Regions from separate parts of the Stenotrophomonas sp. YJH_SMC_10 genome, predicted to be linked through region 1. Evidence: predicted binding sites of a transcription regulator. Region 1 holds the regulator's gene; the other holds the start of a gene.
The links. The regulator FliA, encoded in region 1, starts transcription of late flagellar genes. The targets are predictions, from matches to a motif close to TAAAGTTTNNCNNNCNNNGGCCGATAA.

Region 1 (15,667 bases):
TTCGTCCGGCAGATCGTCCCAGGTCGGCTCCGGGCCGGCCTGCACAGCGGCGGCGGGGGCAGGCGCGGTTTCGTGGAGGACGTCGGCCGGCAGGTCGTCCCAGGTCGGCTCGCGTTCGCTGGCCGCAGCGCTCGCCGCGGCGGCGTCGGTGCCGACGGAGGCGGCCGCCGTCTCGAAGGCGGCGTCCAGCGCGGCGTGGTCCTCGCACGGCGGAGCGGCGACGGTTCCGGTTTCGTAGATCACGTCGGCCGGCAGGTCGTCCCAGGTCGGCTCGCGTTCGCTGGCCGCAGTGCTCGCCGCGGCTGCGTCGGTGCCAACGGAGGCGGCCGCCGTCTCGAAGGCGGCTTCCAGCGCGGCGTGGTCTTCGCTCGACGGAGCGGCGGCGGTTCCGGTTTCGTAGATCACGTCGGCGGGCAGATCGTCCCAGGTCGGCTCGCGCTCGGGGGGCGCTGCGTGCGCCGCGCCTGCCTCGGCGCCACCGGGCGGCGGTACGGCCGGCGCAGCCGGGGCGATCGCCTCGCCCAGCAGCTCGTCCAGGTAGTCGTCGAGGACGCCGGTGCTGTTCATGCGGCCTGCTCCAGGGCGCGGGCATCCTCGCCGAGGATCCAGTTCAATGCGCGGCGGTAGGCGGCCAGGCCGCGGCCCGGATAGTCCTCGCCGACGCCCGGCAGGGTCAGGCCGGCGGCATTGCTGATGCGGGTGTCGATCGGAATCGCGTCTTCCCACACGCGGTTGCCATGGCGGTCCTGCATGGTGCGCAGCGACTCGTTGCCGGCGCGGGTGCGGCGGTCGAACAGGGTCGGCAGGATCGAGATCGGCAGCGGGCGGCGGCGCGAACGCTCGACCATCTCGCCGGTGCGGACCATCCCATCCAGGCCGTGCAGGGCCAGCGGCTCGGCCTGGGTCGGGATGACCAGGCGGTCGGCAGCGGCCAGGGCATTGATCATCAGCAGGCCGAGGGTAGGTGCGCAGTCCAGCAGAATGTAGTCGTGCTGGCCCTGGTGACGTGCCAGCGCGTTCTGCAGCGCCAGGCCGAGGCCGGGCTGGTTGGCGCTGCGGCGCTCCAGCGTGGCCAGCGCCGATTGCGCGCAGACGTAGTCCAGGCCCTGGATGTTGCTGGCATGGCACAGGCCGGACAGGTCCGCCGGCGGCGTGCCGAACAGTTCCAGCACGCCGGCCGGCGGCGGATCCACCGGCACGCCGAAGGCGCGGCTGAGCGAGGCATGCGGATCGAGGTCGATCAGCAGCACGCGATGGCCGAGGGCGGCCAGTCCGCGGCCGAGGGCGAGGGTGGTGGTGGTCTTGCCGACTCCGCCCTTCTGGTTGGCGACTGCCCAGATGCGCATCGGATTACTCCTTCATTGCCGGGGGAACGGCGGCGCCGACGCGGCTGCCAGCCGGCACCGGCGGCAACTTCACCGGTGCGATGGGGGAGGTGGGGGTGCTGGCCGGAGTTGCGGCGGCCTGTTCGGTGTCGGTGCTGCCGGTGGCGCCAGTGGCGGCGTTCAGGCGCTGGCCGAGCGGGTCCACCGAATGCGAGGTGTCGGCCAGGATGATGACCATCACCCGGCGGTTGCGGTTGCGGCCCTGCGCGCTGTCGTTCTCTTCGCGGGGCCGGAACTGGCCGTAGCCGACCATGGCCAGCCGCGAGGGCTGCACGCCCTGGTCGGCGAACAGGTGCACCACGCTGGCGGCGCGTCCGGCCGACAGCTCCCAGTTGGACGGGAAGGTGGCGGTGGCGATCGGCACGTTGTCGGTGTGGCCTTCCACGCGCACGCTGTTGGGGACATCGCGCAGCACGTCGGCGAGGCTGGACAGGGTCTGCCGCGCGTGCACGTCCAGCGCGGCCGAACCGGTGGGGAACAGGATGTCGCTGTTGATCTCGACTTCGATCCACAGTTCGGTACGGCGCACGCTGATCATGCCGCGGTCGATCAGCGGCGCCAGCGCGGCGGTGAGGCGATCGGCAATCGTGTTGAGCTGGCGCTCGGCACGGGCGATCTGCTCCTGGTTGTGCACCGACACCGGCATGCGCATCTGCGAGGCCATCGACGGCAGCAGCGTCGGGTCGTGCGAGGGCGCCGGCGCCGATGGGCCGATCTTGGTGCCGGACTTGATCACCGACGGGCTGTCCCAGCCGCCGCCCTGCACCTGCTTGTTGCCCACCTGCACCGGATTGATCGTGCGCGGCGCACCGCCGAAGGCATCGGTCAGCGCGTCTGCCATGATCCGGTACTTGCCCTCGTTCACCGAGGAGATCGCGTACATGACCACGAAGAAGGCGAGCAGCAGCGTCATCAGGTCGGCATAGGGGATCGCCCATGCTTCGTGGTTGGCGTGCTCTTCGTGGTGCTTGCGGCGGGCCATGTCAGTGCAGGAAGCCGGAGAGGTTGGTTTCGATGTTGCGCGGGTTTTCGCCCTGGGCGATCGAGATCAGGCCTTCGATGACCATCTCGCGGTCGCGCGTGTTGTGCGAGATCACGCTCTTGAGCTTGGCAGCGATCGGCAGGAACAGCAGGTTGGCCGAGGCGATGCCGTAGATCGTTGCGGTGAACGCGGCGGCGATGCCGTGACCGAGCTTGCTCGGGTCAGCCAGGTTCTTCATCACCGCGATCAGGCCGAGCACGGCGCCGATGATGCCGAGGGTGGGGGCGTAGATGCCCATCGCCTCGAACACCTTGGCGCCGGCCTGGTCCTGGTGTTCCTGGCTGCCCAGTTCGATCTCCAGCATGTGCCGCATCGATTCGGGCTCGACGCCGTCCACCAGCAGCTGCAGGCCCTTGCGCAGGAAGGGGTCCTGCTGCGCTTCCACCTGCGATTCCAGGCCCAGCAGGCCCTGGCGGCGGGCGATGTTGCTCCACTCGACGATCTGCTGGATCAGCTCGCGGCGGTCGCTGTGCGGGGGGCGCACGACCCAGCGCACGATCTTGAACGCATGCTTGAACACCGCCGGCGAGGTGTGCAGCAGGATCGCGGCAACGGTGCCGACGATGACGATCACGAACGCCGCAGGCGACCACAGGGACGCCAGGCCGGCGCCCTTGAGGATGCTGCCGCCGACCAGCGAGGCCAGGGCGAGAAAGAGTCCAATGAGGCTGAGTCTATCCATGGATCCGGTATCGGCTTGTATGAATGGGACTTGAGACACCGGTAGATCGCGTAACGACGGTAGTCACAGTTTTCGGGGCGCCGGGACTGGCCCGGCGAGCGTCAGCGCAGGCCGTCCACATCCAGGATCAGCGCCATGCGACCATCGCCGATCAAGGTTGCACCGGCGTAACCGCGCAGGCCGCGCAGGGCCTTCGGCAATGGCTTGATGACCACTTCCTCGCGCCCGCGGACCTGGTCCACGACCAGGCCGAAGCGCGCTTCACCGGCCTGCAGCACGACGATGGTCAGCAGGGTCGACGTGGCGGGCGTCACATCCAGCCACTGGCGGAGATCGACCAGCGGCAGGGTGTGCGAACGGCGGTCGAGCACGGCGCGGCCATCGAACCAGCCCAGCGACGTGCCAGGCGCGTGCAGCACTTCCATCACGCGGGCCAGCGGCAACGCATAGACGTCTTCGCCGGCCTGCACCAGGAGGGTCGGCAGGATCGCCAGGGTGAGCGGCACGCGGATCAGGAAGCGGCTGCCACGGCCCAGTTCCGACTGGATCTGGATCTGCCCGCTGAGTTCGCGGATGCGCGACTGCACCACGTCCATGCCGACGCCACGGCCGGAGATGTCCGTGACCTGCTGCTTGGTCGAAAAGCCCGGCAGGAACACCAGGTGCAGGCACTCCTCGCTGCTCAGGCGGGCGGCGGCTTCGGGATCGATCAGGCCCTTCTCGCGCGCCTTCGCACGCAGCTTTTCCGGATCAATGCCGGCGCCATCGTCCTGCACCTCGATGCTGACGTAGTCACCTTCCTGCTGCGCGGACAGCCGCACGTGGCCCATCCGCGGCTTGCCCTGTGCTTCGCGCAGGTCGGGCATTTCCACGCCATGGTCGATGGCATTGCGGACCAGGTGCACCAGCGGGTCGGCCAGGGCCTCGACCAGGTTGCGGTCGAGTTCGGTCTCGGCGCCGATCAACTCCAGGTCCACTTCCTTCTTCAGCGAGCGGGCGACATCGCGGGCGACCTTGGGGAAGCGCGAGAACACCTTGCCCACTGGCTGCATGCGGGTGCGCATCACCGCCGACTGCAGGCGCGCGGTGGCGATGTCCAGGGTGGACACGGCGCGGTCCAGCTCCTCGTCGCGCAGGCGGGCACGCAGGGTCTTGAGCCGGTTGCGCGACAGCACCAGTTCGCCGATCAGATTGACGATCGCATCCAGGCGCTTGGTGTCCACGCGCACGGTATGTTCCGCCTCGGCCAGCGGCTTGGCGGCCGGCTTGGGCGCCGGCGCCGGTGCGGCCGCCGGGCGTGGGGCAGCGAGCGGCGCCGGCGCCGGCGCAGCGGCAGGCTTGGCGCCGGGTGCGGCGCTACCGTGCAGCTGGTCGAGCAGGGCTTCGAATTCGTCTTCGCTGATCAGCCCGTCGTCGGCCTTCTTGGCCGGTGCGACCGCGGTCGGGGCGTTGCCGCCGTGCAGCTGGTCAAGCAGGGCTTCGAATTCGTCGTCGGTGATCAGGTCACTGCTACCGGCTGCCGGAGCGGCGGCGACAGGCGCCGCCGCGGTGCCACCGTGCACATCGAACTGGGCGATCAGGTCCGGCGGTGCATAGCCCGGTTCGGTGCCGGACGACACGGCGTCCAGCATCGACTGCAGGTAGTCCAGCGATTGCTGCGCGGCGTCGAAGTGGTGCGCCTGCAATACGGCCTGGCCGGCGCGCGCGGCGCCCAGCGCTTCCTCAGCAGCGTGGCACAGCTCGACCATCGCGGTGACGCCAAGGAAGCCGGCGCCGCCCTTGAGCGTGTGATAGCCGCGGAACACCGCGTTCAGCTGTTCGCCGTCCTGCGGTGCCTGCTCCAGCGACACCAGCTGTTCGCCGAGGCGATCCAGGATTTCCTGTGCCTCGATGATGAAATCGGCAGTGATGTCGTCGGATACCGCGCTCATGCTTACAGCCCCAGATCCGACAACAGGTCGTCGGCGTCGTTCTGCGAGACCGCGTGGCGGTCCAGTCCCTTCAGTGCCGGCCCGGCCAGTTCCGGGTCGGTGCGATGCTGTTCCGGCGGCAGGCCGAGCGCGCCGAAGCCTTCGTGCACGCGGCGGACGATGCCGACCACGCGACGGATGATCTGCCCGGTCAGGTCCTGGTAGCTCTGGGTCAGGGCGATCTCGGTCAGGTTGTGGCGGATGCGCTCGAGCTGTGCGTCCTGGCCCGGCTGCAGGCCTTCGGCGCGCAGCTGCTCGGTCAGGCTGCGGCATTCCTCGGCCAGGTCCAGGGTGCGGTGGGTAGCCTGTTCGGTCATCGCCACCACATGGTCCAGGCGTGCGCAGGCATCGTCCAGTTCACCGGCCTCGCTGGGCACGGTCGGCAATTCGCCCAGGGCCTGCCCGAGCTCGCGGGCCAGCCGCGAGAGGCCGCTCATCATCGGCTGCGTGCGCAGCGCGACCAGCCCGTCGATGCGTTGACGCCAGGCGGCTTCATCGCCGGACTCCAGCGCGTCCAGGGCTTCCTGCAGGCGCAGGGCGAGGGCGTTTCTGTCGACCGTGGTATCCATCAGGCGCTGGCCGCCAGGCGTTCGAAGATCTTGCCGAGCTTTTCTTCCAGCGTCTGCGCGGTGAACGGCTTGATGATGTAGCCGTTCACGCCGTTCTGGGCTGCTTCGATGATCTGCTCGCGCTTGGCTTCGGCGGTGACCATCAGCACCGGCAGGGTCTTCAGCTTGGCGTCGGCGCGGATCGCCTTGAGCAGTTCGATGCCGGTCATCACCGGCATGTTCCAGTCGGTGACCACGAAATCGAACGGCTGGCTCTGCAGCAGCGACAGCGCGGCATGCCCGTCCTCGGCTTCGGCGGTGTTGGTGAAGCCAAGATCGCCCAGCAGGTTCTTGACGATCCGACGCATGGTCGAGAAGTCGTCGACGATCAGGATGCGCATGTTCTTGTTCAAAGCAGAGTTCCTTTGTTGTTCATTCCGGGCGGCCGGGGGCAGCCGCCTCGGGCATGTTCACTCTTCCAGGCCGGCGTCCGCCGCCTCGAAAATCTTCAGCCGTCCACGCAGGCGCAGCACGGCCTGGCCGTGGATCTGGCAGACCCGCGATTCGCTCACGCCGAGTACCGCGCCGATCTCCTTCAGGTTCAGTTCCTGCTCGTAGTAGAGCGAGAGCACCAGCTGTTCGCGCTCGGGCAGGTGGCCGATGGCCTTGCCCAGCTCGCGACCGAACTCGCCACGCTCCAGCACCTGTTGCGGGGTCGGGCCGCCCTGGGCGACGGTGTCCAGCTCGCCCTGGTCTTCGATGCGCGATTCCAGGCTCAGCACCTGGCCGCGCGCGGCGTCTTCCATCAGGCGCAGGTACTCGGGCAGCGGCATCTCCATCGCGGCGGCGACTTCGGTGGCGCTGGCGGCGCGACCGCTGCTCTGTTCCAGGCGGCGGATGGTGGCGGCCGCATCGCGTGCGCGCCGGTGCACCGAGCGCGGCACCCAGTCGCCACGGCGGATCTCGTCGATCATCGAGCCGCGGATGCGGATCGAGGCGTAGGTTTCGAACGAAGCGCCCTGGTCGGCGTCGTAACTGCGCGAGGCTTCGATCAGGCCCATCATGCCGGCCTGGATCAGGTCGTCCACCTCGACGCTGGCGGGCAGGCGCGCGGCCAGATGGTGGGCGATGCGTCGCACCAGGTCCGAATGCTGGGCGATGACATCGTTGGCCGCCGAGCGCTGGACTTCCCTGTACTGGGCTGCGCCTTTCATGCTGCCACCCCACGCTGCTTGAGGATGCGTTCGAGGAAGAACTCGACGCCACCGCGGGGTTCGGTCGGCGCCTGCCAGCGCGCGGTACGGCGTGCGATCTCGGTGATCGCCAGCGCCGACGGGCTGGACGGATAGGCCTTCACCACCGGCTGCTGGCGCTGCACCGACAGGCGCAGCCAGTCATCCTGCGGCACGCAGCCCAGGTAGTTCAGCGAGACGTCGGCCAGGAACTTCTCGCAGACGCGGGTCAGCTTTTCGTACAGCACGCGGCCCTCGTTGGGGTCGCGGACCATGTTGGCCACCACCTGGACGCGGTCCACGCCCCGTTCGCGCGACAGCACCTTGATCAGCGCGTAGGCGTCGGTGATGGACGCCGGCTCGTCACAGACCACCACCACGGTGTCCTGCGCGGCCTGGCAGAAGGTCAGCACGCCGTCGGTGATGCCGGCGGCGGTGTCCACCACCATGATGTCCAGCTCGCGTTCCAGTTCGGAGAACACATTGACCAGGCCGACGTGCTCGGCGGGGGCCAGCTCGGCCATGTGCCGGCGGCCGGACGCGGCCGGCACCACCAGCACCCCGTTCGGGCCTTCGACGATGACGTCGTCCAGCGAGCAGCGGCCGGCGACCAGGTCGGCCAGCGTAAAGGTGGGGTTCAAGCCCAGGATCACGTCGATGTTGGCCAGGCCGAGGTCGGCGTCCAGCAGCAGCGTGCGCTTGCCCATGCCGGCCAGCGCCACGGCCAGGTTGGCCGACACGTTGGTCTTGCCCACGCCGCCCTTGCCGCCGGTCACGGCAATGGTGCGCACAGGGCCGAGCGGCTCGCTGCGGGTGGCCGACAGCGGGAAGGTCTTGGTCAGCTTGGCGTACTCACGCGACGGCATGGTTCAACTCCGGGTTGCAGGGCATATCGGCCGCTCGGCGCAAATCTTCAAGGCGAAGTACAAGATTGGCTGCACTGGCCCGGTGCAGGTCCTCCGGAACGTCCTGCCCATCGGTCACCCAGGTGATCGGCAGGGCGTGGTCCACGGCCACCGACAGGGCGTTGCCGAAGCGGCCGGTCTCGTCCAGCTTGCTCAGCACCAGGCCCTGCAGGTTGGCGGCGCCGAAGCGGCGGACCACCTCGTCCATGTCGCCGAAGCTGGTGTTGGCCGGCAGCACCAGCAGGGTGCGGACCTGGCGCGCGGCGCGCAGCCACTGCAGCTGGGCGGCCAGCGCGCGGTCGCGCGGGCCCAGGCCGGCGGTATCGATCAGCACCAGCTTGTAGTCCTTCAGGCGTTCCAGCAGCTGGTCCAGGTCAGTGCCGCTGTTGGCCTCGTGCACGGCGATACCGAGCTGGCGGCCGTAGCCATACAGCTGCTCGCGGGCGCCGATGCGGGTGGTGTCGGTGGTGACCAGGGCCACGTCACGCGGCGCATGCTTCTCGGCGAAGCGCGAGGCCAGCTTGGCGATGGTGGTGGTCTTGCCGGCGCCGGTCGGGCCCACGAGGGCGATCACGCCGCCTTCTTCCAGCGGGTCGACCGGGGCGATCGGCAGCTTGCGCGAGATCAGCCCCAGCATCAGGCCGCGGCCGCGGTGGGCTTCGGTTTCCAGCGGAATCTGCATGGCCACGTCGCGGGCCAGGCCGGCGTCGAAGCCGTACTCGTCCATCAGGTCCAGCGCGGTGGCGCGCACCGGGCAGCCGCGCAGGCGCTCGTCGGTGAAGCGGTTCATCTCGCGCTCGATCACCTGGCGCATGCCGGCCACTTCCTGGCGCAGCTGGCGGATCTCGGCGTCGTCCTGGGCGACCACCGTCAGCACCGGGGCCGGGGCCAGGGTGGGCGCCGGCGCGGCTTCGACGATGGCATCGGCCAATGCGGGTTCGGTGGCGGCGCTGGCCGGCTGCGCGTCGGCGACGGCAGCGGTCGGCAGCGGCGGCGGCTGCAGCGCCGGCGCCACGCTTTCGTGATGCGCTTCGTGCGGCGGATCGATCGGGAAGCGGGCGCGGTTGGCCGGCACAGCCGCGGCCGGTGCGACGATGGCCTCGGCGAACGGCGCGAAGATCTGCTCCGGCAGTGCCGGTTCGTTGACGGTGGCACGCGCCAGGGTGGCGGCAAAGCCGGTGCTGCCACGGGTCGGCACGATCTCGTCGGCGCTGTCCAGCGTGCGGCCAGTGGCGCCGACGGCGGCGCGGGCGAGGGCGGCCACCGCCGAGGTGGTGGCGGCGACCGGTTCCGGCGCCGGGGTGGCACTGCGGCGGCGGGTGACGGCGGCGATCACCGCGTCGGCGGCGGTGCGCGGCTTGGCTGCCGGCGGCGGTGCGACGTCACGGCGCGAGGCTTCCAGTGCACGCTGCACGGCGCTCTCGTCATAGTTGGCGGCGGCGACGATCTCGATGCCTTCCTCGATCCGGCGGTTGGACAGGATCACGGCGTCAGGACCGTGTTCCTTGCGCACCAGGTTCATGGCCGAGCGCATGTCGGCGGCGACGAATCGTTTGATTTTCATGCTGTGGTCACGAGGCGAAGACGGCGGGGTGGCGGTCGGGGAACTCGGGTGATCGGTGGTCTGCACGGTGCGGGTTCCCCTTGGTATCGGTCTGTTGCGTTGGTTCGAAAGTGGTGTCTGTTTTCTGGCGCGTCGGAGCCCGGCGTCAGCTGATCGTTCCGACCAGCTTCAGGCGCTTGTCTTCCGGCACCTCGCTGTAGGCCAGGACCGACAGCGACGGAACGCTGTGGCGGACCAGGCGGGCCAGCGCGGCGCGCACCGGGCCGGGTACCAGCACGACCGCGGGCTCGTTGCGGGCTTCCTGCTTGCTGACACATTCGGCCAGGCTCTGGTGCAGTCGCTCAGCGAGTCCGGGTTCCAGCGCGGCGCCGTTGCCCTGCGTGGACTCCTGCAAGACACGTTCCAATTGCGGGTTGAGGGTGAACACCGGCAGCTCCGCCGACATTCCGGCGATCTCCTGCACGATGAAGCGGCCCAGTGCGGTGCGCACGGCGGCGGTCAGCACGGCCGGGTCCTGGCTGCTGGGCGCGTGTTCGACCAGCGCTTCGGCGATCTTGCGCAGCTGGCGGATCGGAATGCGCTCGACCAGCAGGTTCTGCAGCACGCGCACCACCGCCGACAGCGGCAGCGCCTTGGGCGTCAGATCTTCGACGAGCTTGGGTGCGTTCTTGGCCAGGTTGGCCAGCAGGTGCTGCACTTCCTCGTGGCCGAGCAGTTCCGGCGCGTGCTCGCGGATCAGGTGCGAGAGGTGCGTGGCGACCACGGTGGCCGGATCGACCACGGTGTAGCCCAGCGTTTCGGCCTGGGCGCGCTGGTGCGGCTGGATCCAGGTGGCATCCAGGCCGAACGCGGGGTCCTTGCCGGCGATGCCCTCCAGGGTGCCCAGCGCGCTGCCCGGATCCAGTGCCAGCTCGCGGTCCGGGTGGATTTCGGCGGTGGCCACCGGCACGCCGTGTACCAGCACCCGGTAGCCGTTGGCGGGCAGTTCCAGGTTGTCGCGGATGTGCACCGATGGAATCAGGAAGCCGACATCCTGGGTGAGCTTGCGGCGCACCCCCTTGATGCGCGCCATCAGTTCGCCGCCCTGGTTGCTGTCCACCAGCGGAATCAGCCGGTAGCCGACCTCCAGGCCCAGCGGATCGACCGGTCGCAGTTCGTCCCAGCTCAGCTCGGCAGTGGGGGCGGCGGCGGCCGGGCGCCCGAGCGCAGTGAGCGCGGCGGCATCGGTGCCACTGCCTGTCGCATCGGCGGCCGGTGCCTTGGTCTTGCGATACAGCTTCCAGGCGATGAAGCCGAGGATCGAGGCCAGCGTCAGGAAAGCGACGTTGGGCATGCCCGGCACCAGGCCGACCAGGCCGATGATGCCGGCGGTGATCGCCAGCGCGCGGTACTGGCCGAACACCTGTCCGGTCATGGCCTGGGCCATGTCCTGCGAGCGCGAGGCGCGGGTGACCAGCATCGCCACCGCGCTGGAGACCAGCAGGGCCGGCAGCTGCGCCACCAGGCCGTCACCGATCGACAGCAGGGTGTAGGTCGCAGCGGCCTCGCCGAACGGCATGCCATGCTGCAGCACGCCCACGGCCAGGCCGCCGAGCATATTGATGAACAGGATCAGGATGCCGGCGATGGCGTCGCCGCGGATGAATTTGCTGGCGCCGTCCATCGCACCGTAGAAGTCGGCTTCCTCGCGGACTTCCTCGCGGCGCAGCTTGGCTTCTTCACGCGTCAGCAAACCGGCGTTGAGGTCGGCGTCGATCGCCATCTGCTTGCCGGGCATCGCGTCCAGGATGAAGCGCGCGGTCACTTCCGAGACACGGCCGGCGCCCTTGGTGATCACCACGAAGTTGATGATGGTCAGGATCGCGAACACCACGATGCCGACCGCGTAGTTGCCGCCGATCACGAATTCACCGAAGGCGGCGATGACCTTGCCCGCGGCATCGTGGCCGTTCTGGCCGTTCAGCAGGATCACGCGGGTGGAGGCCACGTTCAGCGCCAGCCGCAGCATGGTGGTGATCAGCAGCACGATCGGGAAGATGGTGAAGTCCAGCGGGCGCTTCACGTAGACCACCGCCAGCAGCACCATCAGCGAGATGGCGATGTTGAAGGTGAACAGCGCATCGAGCACCGGCGCGGCCAGCGGCACCACGACCATGGCCAACAGGGCCAGCACGATCAGCGGCGCGCCAAGGCCCTGGCGGATCATTTCCAGGGCGCGGCGGGTGTTGAAACCGGCGGAGGGCTGGGCGCTCACGGGCGGCCTCCCTTGCCGAATTCATCCACCTGGATGTGCGGGGCGTCCGGCATCGGGCCAGTGCGCCAGGCGCGCAGCTGGTAGACGTAGGACAGGACCTGGGCGACGGCCGAATACAGTCTCACGGGGATTTCCTTTCCGAGTTGGCCTTCCCGATACAAGGCGCGTGCCAAAGGCGGGGCAGAGACGATCGCCACCTTGTTGCCGTCGGCCACTTCACGGATGCGCAGGGCGGTCTCGTCCACGCCCAGGGCGACCACGGTGGGGGCGTTCATGGCGCCGCCCTCGTACTTCAGGGCCACCGCGTAGTGGGTGGGGTTGACCACCACCACGTCCGCCGTGGGCACCGCTTCCATCATCCGGCGGTTGGCCATCTGCTGCTGCAGCTGGCGGATGCGGCCCTTGACCTCGGGGCTGCCCTCGCTTTCCTTCATTTCCCGGCGCAGCTCTTCACGGGTCATCTTCAGCTTGCGCATCCAGTTCCAGCGCTGGTACGGCGCATCGATGGCGGCCAGCACCAGCATCGCGCCGGCGGTGGCCAGCAGCAGGCGCAGGGTGAAGCCGAGGCCGTCGGTGATGGCCGTCTCCAGCGGGTGGTGGATCAGCCCGCGCAGGGTGTCGAAGCCGGTCCAGACCACCAGCCCGGCGGCGACGCCGACGAAGGCCACGCGCAGCAGCGATTTGGTGAACTCGGCAATCGCCTCGGGCCCATACAGGCGCTTGACCCCGCTCATCGGGTTCATGCGGTTGATGTCGGGCAGCAGCGCCTTCTGCGACCAGCGCAGGCCGCCCATCACCAGCGGGGCGACGAAGCTGGCCAGCAGGCAGACCAGCACCAGCGGTGCGATCACCAGCATGAACTGCAGCAGCAGGTCGCCGAAGTGGCCGAACAGTTCCTTCGGGTTCTGCCGCAGGCTCTGTTCCGGGCTGAGCGCGTGCTTCATCCAGGCACTGGCGCCACGGCCGATCGAGCCGCTCATGGCCATCACCGCCAGCACGCCGGCGCCGAACACGGCGGCGGTGCCAAGTTCGCGCGAGCGCGGCAGGTTGCCCTGTTCACGGGCATCGCGCAGGCGTTTTTCGGTGGGTTGTTCGGTCTTTTCGCCGGCGGATTCGTTCTCGGACATCACGGGCACTGCGGCAGGGGATGCCGGGGTGCGTGCAAGAACCGTTCCACGCATGGCGTGGATCTACCGACGGCCCGTTCTGTAGAGCCGAGCCCACGCTCGGCTACGGTTGGGGCCAGGCGCGAAGCACAGCCGGGCATGAGCTCGGCTCTACAGGGGAGTGCCGCAGGGATCGTTCCGTGATGGCGGGCGCGCGTGGCCCGGTGTCAGCCGGGCGGGTATTGCGGCGGCGGGCTCTGCGCCAGTTCCACCCGCGGCCGTGGCAGGTCGTGCAGCTGCATGAAGCGTGCCGCGTCGACCGGGCGGCCGAGCAGGTAGCCCTGCAGGAAGTCGCAGCCCAGGCGCTCCAGGTAGGCGCGCTGCGCGGCGGTCTCCACGCCCTCGGCGACGATGTCCATGTCCAGCGCGTGGCCCAGCGCCACGATCGCCGAGACGATCACCACGTCCTCGGCACTGTGTTCCAGGTCGCGCACGAAGGCGTGGTCGATCTTGATCTCGGTGGCCGGCAGCCGCTTCAGGTACAGCAGGCTGGAATAGCCGGTCCCGAAATCATCGATGGAGATGCCCACGCCCAGCGCCGACAGCGCCTGCAGCAGGCGCAGGCTGGTGTCGGTGTCGCGCATCACCGTGCTTTCGGTGATCTCCAGCACCAGGTGGCGCGCGGGAATGCGATGGCGCTCGATCACCTCGCGCACGTCGCGCAGCAGGTGGGGCGAGCCGAACTGCACTGGCGACAGGTTCACCGATATCGACCAGCCTTCGTGGCCGGCATCGTGCCAGTGGCGCAGCTGGCGGCAGGCCTGGTCCAGCGCCCAGCGGCCGATCTCGTTGATCGCGCCGCTGCGCTCGGCCAGCCGGATGAAACGGTCCGGCGGAATCAGCCCATGCTCCGGATGCTTCCAGCGGATCAGCGCCTCGGCACCCGCCACCTTCTGCGTGGCCACGCGGATCTTGGGCTGGTAGTGCAGGAACAACTGCTCGCTGCCAATGGCCCGGCGCAGGTCGGCCAGCAGCCGGAACTGCTGTTCGGCACTGTCGTTCATCCAGTCGGCGAAGAGCACGAAGGCGTTGCGACCGGACTCCTTGGCCTGGTACATCGCCGCGTCGGCGAAGGCCATCAACTGGCGCTCGCTGGCGGCGTGGTCCGGGCAGATCGCCACGCCGATGCTGGCGGTCACCTGCAGTTCGTTGTCCTGCAGCAGCGGACCGCTGCCCACCGCCTGCAGGATGCGCCGGGCCAGGGTCGGCAGGTCTTCGTCGTGCTCGATGCGCACCACCAGCACGAACTCGTCGCCGCCCAGGCGGGCCAGCATGTCGTTGGGCCGCAGCAGCTGCCGGGTACGCTCGGCCACCGCCACCAGCAGCGCGTCGCCGGCCTGATGACCGTAGGCATCATTGACCTGCTTGAAGCCATCCAGGTCCATGAACATCACCGCAAAGCGGTTGCCGCCCTGTTCGGCTTCGGCCAGTGCCTGCACGATGCGCCGCTGCAGCAGCAGGCGGTTGGGCAGGCGGGTCAGTGGATCGTGCAGCGCGGCCTGGGTCAGTTCCTGCTGGGCATCGGTCAACGAGGTGCTCAGCATCGAGTTGCGCAGCCGCAGCAGCTGCGCCTCCACCCGCTGGTCCAGCCATGAAACCACCAGCACTACCGCCAGGATCGCGACCGTCAGCACCACCACCAGCATCGCCAGCCACTCGCTCTGCAGGCCATCGCCGACCGCCGCGCCGCAGATGCTGCCTTCCGGGAAACGCGCGGCGGCCATGCCGGTGTAGTGCATGCCGACGATGGCCAGGCCGAGCAGGCCCGCGGCTGCCAACCGGTCACCGACGCGGGTGCGCTGCGCGCGCAGGCGGAACGCCACGTACAGCGCGGTCCACGACGCGGCCACCGCCACCACCAGGGAGAGCAGCAGCCAGCCCGGGTCGTAGTCGATTCCCGGCTGCATGCGCATCGCCGCCATGCCGACGTAGTGCATGCCGGCAATGCCGGTGCCCATCAGCAGAGCACCACCGGCCAATCGCGGATGGGGCAGGGTGCGCAGCGAAACCAGCCACAGTGCGAACACCGACGAGGCGATCGCCAGCGCCAGCGAGAGCAGGGTGATGGGCAGGTCGTAGCCCAGTGGAATGGGCAGGTCGAAGGCCAGCATGCCGATGAAGTGCATCGACCAGATGCCCAGGCCCATGGCAAAGCCGCCGCCCAGGCGCCACCACCAGGCCGCGCCCTTGCCGGGGGCGGTGACCGTGCGTCCGGCCATCGCCAGCGCCGTGTACGACGCCATCACGGCAACCAGCAGTGAGATCGCCACCAGCCACGGGTTGTACGTGCCTACCAGCATTCGTCAGTCTCCCGGACCTGCCTGTCGACGGAAACTACGGTGGGGCATGCATGAGGCAGGCCGACGCGGACGGGCGCCGGCCAGGTGCGGCATCCCCCCGGTTGCCGCGCATTCACTCTAACGCGCAGACCGGGGGGGACTTCAAGCGGCAATTCGTGATGACCGGGTCAGTGTGTGACCGCGTCCGCAGCCTGGAAGGCGGCGTCGAACAGTCGCTGCACCGGCGGCCCCATTTCCCCGGCCAGCAGGGCCAGCAGGAACAGGCCCAGCAGCAGCGAGACCGGCAGGCCCAGCTGGATCGGGTTCAATGCCGGGGCGGCACGCGCCAGCACGCCGAAGGCCAGGTTCACCGCCAGCATCGCCACGGTCAGCGGAATGGCCAGGCTCAGCGCGCCGCGCAGCACGGTCAGCAGGAAGGTGGGGGCGATGCTGAAGAAGGCATGCGGGTCCGGCAGCGGGGCGCCAATCGGCAGCGCGCGATAGCTGTCCACCAGCAGCGAGATCAACGCCAGGTGGCCGTTGGCGGTGAAGAACAGCAGGCCGAACAGCAGGTAGAACCACTGTCCGATCACGCCGGAGGTTCCTCCGCGCAGTGGATCGCTCATCTGCGCGAAGGCCA
Region 2 (15,667 bases), on a different contig from region 1:
CTGGTGGCAATTGCACAGGGAGTATAGCCACCAAGGGGCCGATACCGACAGGAACCGGCCTGATAGGCCATCCCCCTAGGCATCTCCCGCCCACCTCGGTTACACTCGCACGCTGCCTGCCGGTGTGGCGGAATGGTATACGCAGCTGACTCAAAATCAGCCGGGGGTGACCCCATGAAGGTTCGAGTCCTTTCACCGGCACCACTGCATCAAAGGCCAGGTCCCCGACCTGGCCTTTTGCATGTTGCGGGCCGGGACGCCCGGCACCGACGAGGATGCCAACGCCAGCCCCACCCACGCTCGCCGCTGCCCTGCCCGCGCGGCTGCGCGCCCTGCCCCTGGAATCGACCTGCCGCATCGCCGCGGTGAACCCGTCCATGACCTCGATCCGCCTTGGCAGGGCCCGGTGCCGGGCACGCAGGCAGCCCACGCGGACAGCGCTGCGTCCCCCTGTTGCCACACAACTGCGACCTCCGACAAGGTTATAGATAGACGTAGCGCACACTTTTCTTGCCAGCCTCACGTACTTCTGCCTATCGTGATCCCAGCTGGATCTGGGGGCGGGGGAATGCATGACGTTGCGTGCGGCACTGTTTTTCATGGTCGCGCATGCGCTCGTCATTGCCCTGATCGGCCCGCAGGACCCGGTGGGCTCGTACCTGATGCTGATCACCGCGCCGCTGCTGGCCGCGCTGGCCTGCGTGCGGCGGGCTCGGGGCAGCCGCCGGGCGGCGTGCAAATGGCGGACGCTGGGCGCTGCCGTCAGCCTGTTCGCGCTCGCCCTGCTGGCCCTGCTGTATCGCAACGTGGCCGGCCTCACCCCTGCGCAGATGACCGCTTCGTCGCTGATCCTGTACGTGTTCTACCGGATTCCACTGACCTACGTCGCTGCCAGCCCGGGTGGCGGCAACCGCTGGATCCGTGCGGTGGACCTGTTGATCATCACGCTGCTGTGGTTGCTGTACTTCGTGCATGCACGCGCGATGGCGCCGTTGAACAGCGCGCTGTGGACACACTGCCTGCAGACGATGAGCAGCGTGCAGAACAGCCTGGTGTTCTGCTTCGCGCTGATCCGCTTCCTGGCCGAGGACGATGCCGATCGTCGCGACTTCTTCCGCGCGCTGTCGATCTACGCGCTGGGCTACTTCCTGCTGGCGCTCTACATCACCACCTGGCAGCCGCAGGTGCCCGACGGCGGCTGGGGAGACCTGCTGATCAGCGCACTGTTCGTATCGCTGGCGGTGATGGCTGGCAGCACACGACGCCGACCGGCGCCCGGCGTACCCCGCAACCTGCGGCGCATTGTCGACGCCGCCGGGCCGCTGATGCTGCCGTTGCTGTTGATGATGGTGGCGCTGCTGGTTGCACGCCTGCAGCCGACGCTGGCCACCGTGGGTTTCATCGGCGCGATGCTCGGCTATGCCCTGCGCAGCGTGCTGACCCAGGTCCAGATCCAGCGCGAGCGCGACGAACTGGCGTTGCTGGCCCGCCGCGATCCGCTGACCGGGCTGGGCAACCGCCGCAGCTTCGATGAATCGCTCGGCAGCGCACATGGCCGTGCGCGCCGCCATGGCATGGGACTGGCGGTGCTGATGATCGACATCGACCACTTCAAGCGGCTCAACGATACGTACGGCCACCCCGTGGGCGATCGCCGCCTGCAGGCGGTCGCGGCCATCCTCGACGCCTGCCTGCAACGCGGTGATGACCTGCTGGCCCGCTACGGCGGCGAGGAGTTCATCGCGGCGCTGCCCACGCACGGCCTGGACCACGCCCTTGGCCTGGCCGAGCGCCTGCGCACCGCCGTGGAAGCCGCTGCCCTGCCCGCCGCCGAGGCCCGGGTCACCATCAGCATCGGCGTGGCCTGGCAGGCCGCGCACGACCAGGGTGACCCGCGCAGCCTGGTCGAGCGCGCGGACCAGGCCCTGTACCGGGCCAAGCATGCCGGCCGCAACTGCGTGCACGCCGCCCCGGCCGTCGAGGCCGGGGAACAACAGGTCGACCGCCGCGCCTAGACCGCGCGCAGCACCGCCGCATGCGGCTGGCCGGCAACGCCATGGACGCGGAAGCTGGCCACGGTCTGCAGCAGCTGTGCCGACTGCTCTTCCATGCTGCGCGCCGCCGCCGAGGCTTCCTCGACCAGCGCGGCGTTCTGCTGGGTGCCCTGGTCGATCAGATCGACGGCCTGGTTCATCTGCTGGATGTCGTCGCTCTGCTGCTGCGCGGCCGTGCTGATCTCGGACATCAGCTCGCTGACCCGGCGCACGTTGGTGACGATCTCGTCCATGGTGCGTCCAGCGCTTTCGACCTGAGCGGTACCGGCGCCGACGTTGGCCACCGACGCATCGATCAGCTGCTTGATCTCCTTGGCCGCGCTGGCCGAGCGCTGCGACAGTTCGCGAATCTCGGTGGCGACCACGGCGAAGCCACGGCCGTGTTCCCCTGCCCGCGCTGCTTCCACCGCCGCGTTCAACGCAAGGATGTTGGTCTGGAAGGCGATACCGTCGATCACGCCGATGATGTCGACGATGCGCCGCGAGGACGCGTTGATCACCGCCATGGTCTCGACCACCTCGTGCACAACGCTGCCGCCTCGCGCGGCGACATCGGCGGCGCCACCGGCCAGCTGGCTGGCCTGGCGCGCGTTGGTCGCAGTGCGCTGGACGGTCTCGGCCAGGCCCTTCATCGACACTGCGGTCTCCTCCAGTGACGCGGCCTGCTGCTCGGTGCGCTGTGACAGGTCGCCGTTGCCCTGCGCGATCTCGGTGGCGCCGACGGCAATGGTGTCGGCGGCGAATTTGATCTGGCCGATGATCGCGCCCATCGCCTCGACCAGCGCATTCACGCCCTCGCACAACTCGGCGATCGGGCCGTTCTTGTCGGCGGTGGCCACGCGCCGGGTCAGGTCGCCCTGCTTGGCAGCCGCCACCACCTCGCGGGTCTGCGCCACGGCGCGCTGCATGGCCTGGTTCTCATGCACCTGCGCGGTGATATCGGTGGCGTACTTGACCACCTTGAACGGCTTTCCGTTGAGGTCCAGGATCGGGTTGTAGGACGCCTGGATCCAGACCTCGCGCCCGCCCTTGCCGAGCCGCCGGTATTGGCCGGCATCGTATTCGCCACGGCCGAGCTTTTCCCAGAACTGGCGATACTCGGCACTGTCGCGATGGTCGGGCTCGATGAACAGCGCGTGGTGCTGCCCGCGCACCTCGTCCAGGCGGTAACCGGTGGCGGCCAGGAAGTTGTCGTTGGCCGACAGGATGTGCCCATCCATGCTGAATTCAATCACTGCCTGCGACTTGTCGATCGCCGCCAGCTGCCCGGCCGAGTCGGCCGCCTGCAGCTTCTGCGCCGTGATGTCGGTGGCGAACTTGACCACCTTGTACGGGCGCCCCTGCCGGTCCAGCACCGGGTTGTACGAGGCCTGGATCCAGATCTCGCGCTGGCCCTTGCCAAAACGCCGGTACTGGCCCGCGTCATATTCGCCGCGGCCCAGCCGCGCCCAGAAGTCACGGTACTCGGCGCTGCGCGCGTGCTCCGGGTCGACGAACAGGGAATGGTGCCTGCCCTGGATCTCCTCCAGCCGGTAGCCCATCGCCTGGAGGAAGTTGTCGTTGGCCTGCAGGATGGTGCCATCGAGGGCGAACTCGATGACCGCCTGGACCCGGTGCAGCGCCGCGACCTGCGCCTCGAGTTCGGAACGGGCATCGGCCGCCGCATCGACGCCGGCGCGGGGATGGGGGGCCAGCGCGCCCAGCAGGGCACGCCACGGCGACCAGCGGGTATGCAGCTCGGCCGGCGCCTGCGCGCCTGCCGTGAAGCCTGGAATGAGCATTGTCTGATCCTCGGTGTCCGGTAAGCGGTTGCGACCCGACGGGCGGGATGCCCGGCGGCAACTTCAGTTGCTTGGGACTACAGGTGCCTGCAGGCACCCCGCGAGCGGCTGGCAAGCACGCCTGCTGCGGGCGCGGCCTGCATCCGGGGGCGGCGGAACACACAGCGCGGGCCACCCGTCAGGGGCAGCCTGGGGTCCTGCAGCGGGCGACGGGAGCGGGATCCAGAGGGAGTATCGGCGACGTGATCGTTGGCTTTAGCCGGATTACGCGACGTCCGTCGCAACTTCAGATGCAACGGCAGGGATGCGATAGACAATCGCGATCTTCATCACATTCCGCTCACGCACGCGGAAAGCGGGGATGCCGTTCAAGCAAGGAAGGTTTACATGACCAACGGGAGATTCCCGGCCCACGGGGAATGGCCAGCATGCAGCGGACTGCAGGACGTCACCTGACACGGAGATCGCATGTTCCCACGCTTGGCCAGCCTCCTGATCCTGGGCCTGTGCAGCGCCGGCGCGCTTGCCGCCGACGGCACCTATCGCCCGTCCTTCCAGCCGGACCTGCTGAAAGGACCACCGCCCGGCCCCCCGAACCAGGTGATGGTGCTGGGCAGCCCGCATCTCTCCGGCCTGCCGAAGACCTTCACGCGGGAGCATCTCGAGCCGCTGCTGGAGCCGCTGCTGGCGCGCCTTCAGGCATGGCAACCGACGGCCATCGCGGTGGAGAACCTGTCCGGCATGCAATGCGACTTCATGCGACGCAACCCCGCGCGCTACGCTGACAGTGTCGAGACCTACTGCATCGACCCGGCACCGGCCCAGGCTGCGACCGGCCTGGACGTGCCCAGCGCCAATGCCGAGATGGAGCGCCTGCTCGCGGATTGGCCGAAAGCCCCGACACCGGCCCAGCGCCGCCGCCTCGCGGCCGTGTTCCTCGCCGCAGGCGAGAACGGTTCGGCCGTGGTGCAATGGCTGCGCCTGCCCAGCGATGAACGTCGCGCCGCAGACAACCTGACGCCGGAGCTGGTGCAGTTCCTCGACAGGCGCTTGGCCAGGCGCGACGAGGCCGGCATGATCGCCGGCGTCCTCGCGGCACGCCTGGGCCTGGAACGGCTGTGGTCGGTGGATGACCACACCGCCGACACGCCTGTCCCGAAGGACCGGGAGAAGGCCTATGGCGCGGCGCTCCAGGCGGCCTGGGACAACCCGGCGACCACGGCGCGGTTCGTCGCCGACGAAGCGCTGCACGCCCACCTGTCCAAGCCCGACGGCCTGCTTGCGCTCTACCGCAACTACAACGCTGCGGACACGGCGATGACCATCTACCACAGCGACTTCGGCGCGGCCCTGGGCGAGCCGTCACCCGAGGCCTTCGGGCGCAATTACCTGGGCTATTGGGAAACCCGCAACCTGCGCATGGTCGCCAACATGCGCGACGTGCTCGGCCAGCACCCGGGCACCCGCATGCTCACCATTGTCGGTGCCTCGCACAAGGGCTACTACGAGGCCTACCTCAACCAGATGCATGATGTGCAGCTGGTCAGTACGGACGCCGTATTGCGCTGACGGAAGGGGTGCCGGCGCATGGCCGGGCCGCGCCGCCCCGGACATCCACTGCGCCAGCGGGCATCTCCAGCGGCCGCTGCCGCAGATCACTGCCTTCCGGCGCGCCCCATGCCGGCGCGTGCTGATGGATGCCGCGCTGGCATCGTGCCGGAAGCGATACGCCCACGATCACGGCGGCCATGCCGCCACAGCAACAGGCAGGCCGCAAACGTGCAGGCCAGACTGAGCAGCAGCAGCGCGAACGCTCCCCGCTGCAACACGGGCAGCAACGCCTGTGCGTGCAGGTCGCCGTGCAGCTGTTCGGTACGCAGGCAAGCGGCCAGCGCCAGGCACCAGCCGATCAGGGCCGGGATGAACATGCGTACCGCAGCCGGGTTCCAGGCATTCATGGGGTCACCTGCGTGAGTGGAGATGCGCGCAGTATTCGCGCGCGTCCTCTCACAGGCTGAGATCAGTCCTCGGCGGCGTCGGGATCGTCACCCGGACGTTCGGACAACTCGCCCTGCACCTGCACGTTGTTGCGCCCCATCGCCTTGGCCCGGTAGCACTGGGCATCGGCCGCAGCGACCGCCTGGTCCACGCTCATCCCGCCCGCCAGGGGCGCAATGCCGATGCTGGCTCCGACCCGCAACCGGTGCTGGTCCCAGGGAATGGACAGCGCGGCCAGGGTCTGCAGCAGCTCGCCGCCGATGCGCGCCGCACGCCGCGGCGTGCAACCGGACAGGATGACCGCGAATTCGTCACCGCCCAACCGCGCCACCACGTCCGAATCGCGCACGCCGTGGCGCAGCACGCTGGCCACCGCCCACAGCACGGCATCACCGGCCAGGTGGCCCCAGGTGTCATTGACCGGCTTGAAGCGATCGAGATCGATGTACATCAACGAAGCCGCCTGGCCGGTGCGCTCGACGCGGGTGATCGCCTGCTGCAGGTGCACCTCGAAGCCGCGGCGGTTGCTCAGTTCGGTCAGCGGGTCGATCTCGGCCAGGTGGCGCGCTTCGCGCTGGCGCGCGCGCTGCTGGGTGTCGTCGCGCAGCACCCACACCGCGCCGCGCACATGGCCTTCGTCATCGCGCAGCCAGGCACGGGTCAGGTCCACCGGCACCGTGGCCGTCCCCAGCCGCAGCAGCAGGTCGGCGTGCAGGTCCACCGCATTGCTCTCCGGGTCCAGCAGCACCGACACGTCCAGCACCGAGCCGGGTGCGTACTCTGTGGTCAGCGCCAGCACGTCCTGCACCTTGTGCCCGGCCAGCGACAATGCGCCATCACCGGCCAGGGTGCGCACCGCAGCCGCATTGGCGTAATCGATGCGCCCGTCCAGGCTGACGCTGATCACCAGGTCGGCCACTGCGTCCAGGGTGATGCGGCTGCGCTGTTCACTTTCGAACAGGCGCTGCTCGCTGCTGCGCTGGGCGGTGATGTCCTGGATCTGCGACACGAAATGCAGCGGCTCGCCGTGCTCGTTGCGCACCAGCGACACCGACAGACGCGCCCAGATGATGCGGCCGTCGCGGTCGAGATAGCGCTTTTCCAGGTGGTAGTGGCTGCGCCGTCCCGCCAGCAGGTCCTGCACCAGGGCCAGATCGGTCTGCAGGTCATCGGGATGGGTCAGGCGCTGGAAATCGACCTGCAGCAGTTCCTCGCGCGGATAGCCCAGGATCCTGCACAACGCGTCGTTGACGTCCAGCCAGCGCCCCTCCAGCGAGACCAGCGCCATGCCCAGCGCGGCAGAGGTGAACGCGCCGGCGAACTTCTCCGCCGACAATCGTGCCTCCGCGCGCGCCTGCAGGATCTCGGTGATGTCGATAGCCATGCCGACATAGCCGATCCGCGCGCCCCCGGCACCGTCCATGCGGCTGATCGACAGGCGCACCTGGCGGGGCTGGCCATCCTTGCGCAGCAACGTCCACTGCCGCGAATAGGTCTGTCCATCGGCACGCGCACTGAGTGCTTCGAACACATCGGGACGGTTGCCGTCGGCATCGACCAGCGGTTGCATCCAGGCCGCCAGCTCGCCCGGATCGTGGAAAGCATCGAGCCGGCGCTGGCCGACCACGTCCACCGCGCTGTAGCCCAGCAGCCGCTCCGCCCCCGTGTTGAACAGAGTGATGGTGCCATCGGTATCGGTGGCGATCACCGCCACCTCATCGGACGCATCGACCACCGCCTGCAGGCGTTGCCGGGTCTCGGCCGCGTCCTGCCGCGCCTGCTGCAGCTCGGTCACGTCGGCGTGGGCACCGGCCATCCACAACGGCCTGCCCTGCCCGTCCCACTCGAACACCCGGCCACGGTCCTGGATCCAGATCCACTGGCCGTTCTTGTGGCGCATGCGCAGCAGGCAGGCGTAGTTGTCGCTGCGCCCTTCGAAATGGTCGTCCAGCGCCGCATCCGACAGCGCGATGTCATCGGGATGGACCAGTTTCAGGAAGGTCTTCTGGCAGATCGGTTCCAGCTCTTCCAGGCGGTAGCCGACGATCTCGGCCCAGCGCGCGTTGACCCGCATCTCGCCGGTCTGCACGTTCCACTCCCAGGTTCCCGCAGCGGTACCGTCGATGATCATCGCCAGGCGGCGACGCTCTTCCGCCAGCTCATGCAGGCGGCGCTCCAGCAGTCCATTGCCGTGGGTGCCCTGGCCCGCCATCAATCCGGTCCCCTGCCGGCACAGGCAGGCGCCGACCGCAGCAGGGTGCTGCGGCCGCCGGTACAGGCGACGGGTGGTGCTGGCGTCATGGCCCTCCCCAGCGACAGCGGGGTGGCCGAACGCCCCCCTCAGGCGCAAGTGTGCGCAATCACGGGGAAAACCGACAAGTCCCCCGCCACGAGTCAAGCGTGACGGGGGGCACGATCCTCAACTGCGCTTGGCGCGGGCGAAGGCCTCGGCCAGGGCGTTGTTGGCCGGCGGAGCAGACTGGGCGGGACGACCGCCCGCCCCCTGGCCCCGGTTCGGACCGCGGTTCTGGCCGCCTGCGTCGCGGCGCGGTCCCGGCGCCTGGCCGCGTTCATCACGCTGGCCCGGACGGCTGGTGGCCTGGCCGGGGGTGTCGTCCAGGCGACGGGTCAGGGCAATGCGCTTGCGCGCCACGTCGACCTCCAGCACCTTCACTTTGACGATGTCACCGGCCTTGACCACATCGCGCGGGTCCTTCACGAACGTATCGGAGAGCGCCGAAATGTGGATCAGGCCGTCCTGGTGGACGCCGATATCGACGAAGGCACCGAAAGCAGCCACGTTGCTGACCACGCCTTCCAGCACCATGCCTTCGCGCAGGTCCTTGATGTCCTCGACCCCCTCGGCGAACCGCGCCGCCTTGAACTCCGGGCGCGGGTCGCGGCCCGGCTTCTCCAGTTCCCTGAGGATGTCACGCACGGTCGGCACGCCGAAGGTGGCATCGGTGAACTGCTCGGCCTTCAGGCCGCGCAGGAAGCTGCCATCACCGATCAGCGCCTTGATCGGGCGCGCGGTGCTGGCCACGATGCGCTCGACCACCGGGTAGGCTTCTGGATGCACCGCCGAGGCGTCCAGCGGTTCATCCCCGTCGGCAATGCGCAGGAAGCCGGCGCACTGTTCAAAGGTCTTCTCGCCCAGGCGCGCGACCTTGAGCAGCTCCTTGCGACGCTTGAACGGCCCGTTCTCGTCACGATGGCGCACGATGTTCTCGGCCACCGTGGCCGACAGCCCGGACACCCGCGACAACAGTGCAGCCGAAGCGGTGTTCACGTACACGCCCACGGCATTCACACAGTCCTCGACCCGTGCATCCAGCGCCCGCGCCAAACGGTACTGGTCCACATCGTGCTGGTACTGGCCGACACCGATCGCCTTGGGATCGATCTTCACCAGTTCGGCCAGCGGGTCCTGCAGGCGGCGAGCGATCGATACCGCGCCCCGCAGCGACACGTCCAGCCCCGGGAACTCCCTGGCCGCGAACTCGGACGCCGAGTACACCGACGCCCCGGCCTCGCTGACCACCACCTTCTGCAGCTTCGGGTTGGCGCAGGCCTTGATCGCTTCACCGGCCAGCTTGTCGGTTTCGCGGCTGGCAGTACCGTTGCCGATCGCGATCAGTTCAACGTTGTGCTTCACGCACAGCTGCTTGATCGTCTGCAGTGACTGCTCCCACTGCCGGCGCGGTTCATGCGGGTAGATGGTGTCGGTGGCGACCAGCTTGCCGGTGGCATCGACCACGGCGATCTTGCAGCCGGTGCGGATGCCCGGGTCCAGGCCGAGCACGGTCTTTGGACCGGCCGGCGCGGCCAGCAGCAGATCCTTCAGGTTGTCGCCGAACACCGCAATGGCCTCGGCCTCGGCCTTCTCGCGGGCCTGGTTGAACAGGTCCAGCAGCAGATGGGTGTGCAGCTTGGCGCGCCAGGTCAGGCGACAGGCATCCAGCAGCCAGCGGTCGGCCGCGCGGCCCTGGTCGGCGATGCCGGCCTTGCGTGCCACCCGACCCTCGGCGTACTGGTGGCCGGCCTCGGCATCACTGCCCGGGTCCAGTTCCAGGAACAGGATCTCTTCGCGGCGCGCGCGGAACAGTGCCAGCAAGCGGTGCGAGGGAATCCTGGCCAGCGACTCGGCATGATCGAAATAGTCGCGGTACTTGGCGCCTTCGGTCTCCTTGCCCTCGACCACGCAGGCGCGGATCACCCCGGTCTCGCCCAGCCAGGTGCGCAGTTCACCGACCAGCGCGGCATCCTCGCCCCAGCGCTCCATCAGGATCGCACGCGCGCCTTCCAGCGCGGCCTTGGTGTCGGCCACACCCTTGTCGGTATCGACGAAGGTGGCCGCGAACGTCTGCGGGTCCTGCGTCGGGTCGGCCAGCAGGCCATCGGCCAGCGGCTCCAGCCCTGCCTCGCGGGCAATCTGCGCACGGGTGCGGCGCTTGGGCTTGTACGGCAGGTACAGATCTTCCAGCCGGCTCTTGGTATCGGCCGCCAGGATGTCGTTGCGCAGTTCATCGCTGAGCTTGCCCTGTTCGCCGATGCTGGCCAGCACGGCCGCGCGGCGGTCCTCCAGCTCGCGCAGGTAGGTCAGGCGCACCTCCAGGTTGCGCAGCTGGGTGTCGTCCAGGCCGCCGGTCACTTCCTTGCGGTAGCGCGCGATGAACGGAACGCTGGCGCCCTCGTCGAGCAGGCCGACGGCGGCGCGCACTTGGGCGGACTGGGCACCGATCTCGTCGGCGATGGTCTGGGCGATCTGCTGGGCGAGCGCGCTCTGGGCGTTCTTGGCGTCGTGCATTGCTTCAGGTCTGAACCGCGTTACGGGAAGACCCCATTCTGGCAATCCACGACGGAGCCGGACAAGGCATTGACAGGGCGCGAGGTTCAGCGGCGTCGCCGGAGTCGACGCCGGCATCCTGGCAAGGAGCGGGCTCGGACTGGCCCGGGGCTGGGATGCCGGCGCGCGCGCGCGATGGTGGGCGCGCCCTGCCGCGTGTTGCGAAGGTCAGCGGTAGTGGCGGGCGGCACGCTGCATGACGATGTCGTCACGCATGCCTTCCAGGGCCATCAGGCGGACCTTGCCGACACCCTGCAGTTCCATGAACCGCTCCGTGTAGAACTCCGGCCCCAGCGCGGTGTCGGCGCGGGATTTGCTGAAGCCGTAGGGCACCACGCCCTTCTCGCCATCCTTGCTACCACCGACATAAAGAACGATTGCCATGTGATGTATTCCTCCAAATTGCTACTGCCTACTGCACTTGACGAGCGATGCTGCGAGCTCATCGAGGAAGAGCTTACCGCGTCGAACCTGACTGGAACGTCACGAAGGCTAATGACGATCGGTTGCATGCAGATGACTGCGGGATCGCAGCAGAATGCTTACGGATCTTTAACTTCCGGCTAACGAGTCGTGGGGATTTCAGCCAACGGCGCAGCCCCTCGTGGGTGGTTTGGTTGGTCGCGGAAAGCCGGTTTGCTGTGGGCTGGCCGGGAAGGTGGGTAGGCCGGGGACGCCGTGAACCCATCCATGGGGGCTTGGCCGCGGCATCCATGCCGCGGACACCCCGCCCTACCCACCCTCCCGGCCGCTGACAGATTTCTGGTGGCTGCCTCCACCCACGGAGAAGAAAAAAAGATCAAAAGCAAAAGCGGCCTGGCCGGCTGCTTTGTTGCTTCCTGTAGAGAGGGCCATGCTCGGCTGCGAGCAAGCGCAGCGCGCGACCCGCTTCTGCTGTTCTATTTCTTCTCCGTGGCTGGACGCGCACGGAAACTGTCAGGGGCCGGGCGGGGTGGGTTCGCGGGACCGTTGGCGCCATGGATGGCGCCATCGAGCCCCCATGGACGGGTTTACGGCGTGTCCCGCGAACCCATCCTGCCCGGCCCAATCGCATGAAACGCATTCCGCGACCACGCCACGAGGGGCTGCGCCGTTGGCTGGAAACTACGGCCACCAGCCGTGCCCGAACCGGGCGAAATGATCGGCCGCGCGTTCGAACGGATTGCGCGCACTCACCCCGCCGCACAACAGGTACACCGGCAGGTACAACGGCCCCAGCACCATGTACTGGTACACGTGCGCACGTTCGTGATCATCCAGCCGGATCAGCGGTTCCACGCCCCACCCCGCCTGATGCGCATAGGTGCGGCAGGAAATGCCCAGGTCATGCCCGGTGTGCAGGATCACGTTGCCCAGAGTGATCGCCCCGCCGGGACCCCAGGGCCAGCGGTCGAACACCAGCGCGCAGTCACGCGCGCTCCAGCGCAGCGTCGCACCACCGAGCATGCCGGCCAGCCCTCCGATCAGGCCCAGCAGGGTATTGGGCGATGTCCACGCCGCGCCCAGCACCTGCAGCGCGCGCAGCCAAGTCGGCCAGGGCGTTGCTCCAGTCTTCAATCGGCCTCGTTGGGAATCAGGAGCCACAGGATCAGGTAGACCAGGATGCCAGGGAAGGCGGCGGAGGCCAGCGAAACCAGGACGTAGATCACCCGCAGCAGGGTCGCATTCCAGCCGAAGCGATGGGCAATGCCGCCCATCACGCCGGCAATCATGCGGTCGTTCAATGAACGTGACAGCGTGCGCGGCGTGGTGTTCATGGCGGTTCTCCTGGGCTACGGGGAAAGCAGTCGGGCATGGCTCGACTCTACACCGCCCCCCCTGTCTACGGCGTGCGGTGGCGCAGCGCCTGCAGGCGCGCACCGAACCAGGCGGCAGCGGTCTGTTCAGGCTGCCCCGGGCACTGGATGCGATAGGCCTTGCCGCTCATGCTGCTCTGGCTGGCGGCGCGCTCGATGAACTGCTCGGCGCTGTCCACCATGTCCTTCTTCAGCAGATAGTCGTACTTGCGCTGCAGGTGCGCGCGCGCATCGCTGCCGTCGTACCAGCGGCCATTGCGCTGGAACCGGCACTGCGAGCCGTCCAGGCTGGAGATCAACTGGGCGATCTCCCGCCGCGCGTCTGCACCGGGTGCCGCCTGGGCGACCGGGGTGGCCAGCAGCAGCGCAGCCAGCAGCATCGAAATCCTGTGCGACATCATCATTCTCCCTGCCGTCGAGCATGGCTCGACGCTGCAAATAACGAAGCAGGCGCTACGCGTCGCGTGCCTTCAGCCACCCATCGATCGTGGCCGGTACTTCACGCTGCGCGCGACCGGACACGTAGATACCGATATGCCCGCCGCGGAAACTGGACTCGGTGTAGTCCTCAGTGCCCAAGCGTCCACGCATCGCGCGCGAAGCGTCCGGCGGCACGAGGTGATCCTGCTCGGCGTAGATGTTCAGCACCGGCAGCGTCACCTGCGACAGATCCACCGCTTCCTCGCCGATCCGCACCGTGCCCTTCATCAGGCCATTGGCCTGGTAGAACTGCTTGATGAAATCGCGGAACGCCTCGCCCGCCAGGTCCGGCGAATCGAAGATCCACTTCTCCATGCGCAGGAAGTCCTCCAGCGCCGCCTTGTCATCGAGGATGTCGAGCAGGCCGACGTACTTCTGCACGTTCAGGCGGAACGGCTTGAGCATCAGGTAGCTGGCGTTCATCAGGTCGGCCGGGATGTTGCCCAGCGTGTCGACCAGCAGGTCCACGTCCACCTGCCGCGCCCAGTGCGAGAGCATGTTGTCGGCGGTCTGGAAATCGACCGGGGTGACCATGGTGATCAACTTGCCCAGCTTCTGCTGGCGCAACGCTGCGTAGCAGAGTGCGAACACGCCGCCCTGGCAGATGCCGAGCAGGTCGACCGGGCCACCACTGCGCGCACGCAGCGCGTCGACCGCGCCGTCGATGTAGCGCAGCAGGTAGTCCTCCAGGGTCTGGAAGCGTTCGGAACGATCCGGGTAGCCCCAGTCCAGCACGTACACGTCCTGGCCCAGCGCCAGCAGCTTCTGCACCAGCGAACGGTCGGCCTGCAGGTCGACCATGTACGGCCGGTTGACCAGCGCGTAGACGATCAGCAGCGGCGTGCGCCGGGTCGGCGCCTGTTCGCCGACAAAGCGGTACAGCACCACCTTGCCGTCGCGCCAGACTTCCTCGCGCGCGGTCGCGCCATAGTCCACGTCTTCCACCTGCGGCAGCAGCTTCAGCCCTTCCATCAGCTTGCGCTGCATGGCCAGGGTTTCCTGCAGCAGGTCATCGGCATTGAAGCCCAGGGGTCCCTTCATCGGTCACGCGCCCGTGCGGAAGTGCGAGGCGCGGCCTTCTTTGCAGACGTCTTTTCTGCAGCCGCCGTCTTCGCCGGTGCCGCCTTCTTCGCGGCCTTGCGTGCGACCGGCTTCACCTTCGCTGGCGCCGGCTGTGCCACGGGATCCACCTCGGCGGTCCCGGCCAGCACCGCCACCTGCGCCTGCAGGCGACGCAGGCTGCGCTCCAGCTCGGCGATGCGGCGGTGGGCGGCGTCCATCTCGCTGCGGGTCGGCAGGCCGATGCGCTCGCTCATCTGTTCCACCTCGCGCTGCAGCCCGGCGCGCAGGCGCATCTGCGCGTTGCCCAGCAAGGCGTACACCTGCTGGAACGGTTCGGACATGGCGACCTTGGCGTAGGCCTCCTCGGCCGCATCGATCCACAGGTCGAACATCGCACGCGCACTGGTCAGCTGGCTGCCCGGCTGTTCGTGCTGGGCCAGGCGCTGCTCGAACAGCGCGAAGGCCTCGTCCAGCGCCTGCCTGATCTGATCGACGTAGGCCCGCGAATGCTGCTGGTATTCCTCCTGCGCCCGCAGCAGGGCCTGCCAGCGTGCCTGGTGCTCGCGCCCGGGGCCGAACGCCGGGCTCTGCAGCCACGGACCGGCCTGCAGTTGGAACTGCTGCAGCCACGCGGCGAATTCGGGCACGGCGGCGCCGGCATGGGTGCTGCCACGGGCACCCTGCAGCATCCACTGCAGCATGCCGTCGCCCTGCGCCTGCACCGCCTCGCGCCAGGCCTGGGCCACTTCAGCGCTGCTGGCGTCGCGGCCTGCGAAACGTGCGGCGACGTCCTGCATGGTGCCGTACCAGTTGCCCGCCTGTTCGCGGAAGCGCCGCACGGCATCGTCCGGTGCGCCCTGCGCCTGCTCGGGCAACAGCTGGCCCCACCAGTCGAACAGCCGCTGCCAACTGCCGGGATCGTCACCGGCGGGTGCGCTGGGCGTGCTCGCATGGCGCAGGGCGTCGCCCCAGGCGCCGAAGTACTGCCGGGCCAAGGTTTCGAAATCGCTGCTGCCGGCGTCGTGGGCCGAGCTGGTCATCGCAGGCCTCCGCTGGGCTGGCTCATGGCTTGGGGATGCGCAGGGTCTTGCTGATCATCAGCGACCCGGACAGCGCGAACAACAGCACCATCGGATGCAGCTGCCAAGGGCCGATCTGCCACTGGCCGAACCAGATGTGGTCGCCGATGGCATCGGTGCCGGCAGCGATGGCCAGCACGATCACCAGCACCAGGCTGGTCGGGATCGGGGTGCCCTCGAAGTACGTGACCTTGCCCTCGTCGCCACTCAACGCCTCGGCGGTGACGTTGTAGCGCGCCAGGCGGCTGACGCCGCAGCAGACGAAGTAGCTCAGCACCAGCCAGTCCCAGCCGCCCTGCATGCCGCAGGCATAGGCCAGCGCCGCCGGCGCCACGCCGAAGGAGATCACGTCGGACAGGGAATCCAGCTCGCGCCCCAGGGTCGAGCTGGACTTGCGCCAGCGCGCGATGCGGCCGTCGAGGGCGTCGAAGATGAAGGCCAACGGGATCAGCGCCATGCCGAACAGCAGGTAGCCACGCTCGCCGTCCTGCAGGAAGCGCATGGCGGCAAACACCGCACCGGTGCCGCAGAAAGCATTGGCCAGGGTGAACCAGTCGGCCAGCTGGAATTC

Region 2: AC5P9C_RS02825 (methyl-accepting chemotaxis protein) is a predicted target of FliA. The motif match lies at 4,067-4,093, and genes of this name have one in related genera.

What each region holds. Positions count from the first base shown of each region.
Region 1 is NZ_JCAFUS010000023.1:19,115-34,781, reverse strand. It holds gene AC5P9C_RS19640 (chemotaxis protein CheW) at 1-567, opposite strand, end outside; gene AC5P9C_RS19635 (ParA family protein) at 564-1,346, opposite strand; gene motD (flagellar motor protein MotD) at 1,351-2,367, opposite strand; gene AC5P9C_RS19625 (flagellar motor protein) at 2,369-3,109, opposite strand; gene AC5P9C_RS19620 (chemotaxis protein CheA) at 3,211-5,040, opposite strand; gene AC5P9C_RS19615 (protein phosphatase CheZ) at 5,043-5,648, opposite strand; gene cheY (chemotaxis response regulator CheY) at 5,648-6,040, opposite strand; gene AC5P9C_RS19605 (RNA polymerase sigma factor FliA) at 6,098-6,841, opposite strand; gene AC5P9C_RS19600 (MinD/ParA family ATP-binding protein) at 6,838-7,725, opposite strand; gene flhF (flagellar biosynthesis GTPase FlhF) at 7,712-9,328, opposite strand; gene flhA (flagellar biosynthesis protein FlhA) at 9,474-11,534, opposite strand; gene flhB (flagellar biosynthesis protein FlhB) at 11,579-12,709, opposite strand; gene AC5P9C_RS19580 (putative bifunctional diguanylate cyclase/phosphodiesterase) at 12,916-15,048, opposite strand; gene fliR (flagellar biosynthetic protein FliR) at 15,216-15,667, opposite strand, start outside.
Region 2 is NZ_JCAFUS010000001.1:602,416-618,082, reverse strand. It holds tRNA gene AC5P9C_RS02835 (tRNA-Leu) at 119-204, shown strand; gene AC5P9C_RS02830 (GGDEF domain-containing protein) at 573-2,015, shown strand; gene AC5P9C_RS02825 (methyl-accepting chemotaxis protein) at 2,012-3,835, opposite strand; gene AC5P9C_RS02820 (DUF5694 domain-containing protein) at 4,304-5,404, shown strand; gene AC5P9C_RS02815 (hypothetical protein) at 5,491-5,793, opposite strand; gene AC5P9C_RS02810 (PAS domain S-box protein) at 5,856-8,045, opposite strand; gene AC5P9C_RS02805 (Tex family protein) at 8,253-10,640, opposite strand; gene AC5P9C_RS02800 (hypothetical protein) at 10,848-11,063, opposite strand; gene AC5P9C_RS02795 (hypothetical protein) at 11,784-12,236, opposite strand; gene AC5P9C_RS02790 (PspC domain-containing protein) at 12,233-12,436, opposite strand; gene AC5P9C_RS02785 (YfeK family protein) at 12,502-12,876, opposite strand; gene phaC (class III poly(R)-hydroxyalkanoic acid synthase subunit PhaC) at 12,929-13,996, opposite strand; gene phaE (class III poly(R)-hydroxyalkanoic acid synthase subunit PhaE) at 13,993-15,057, opposite strand; gene AC5P9C_RS02770 (CDP-alcohol phosphatidyltransferase family protein) at 15,080-15,667, opposite strand, start outside.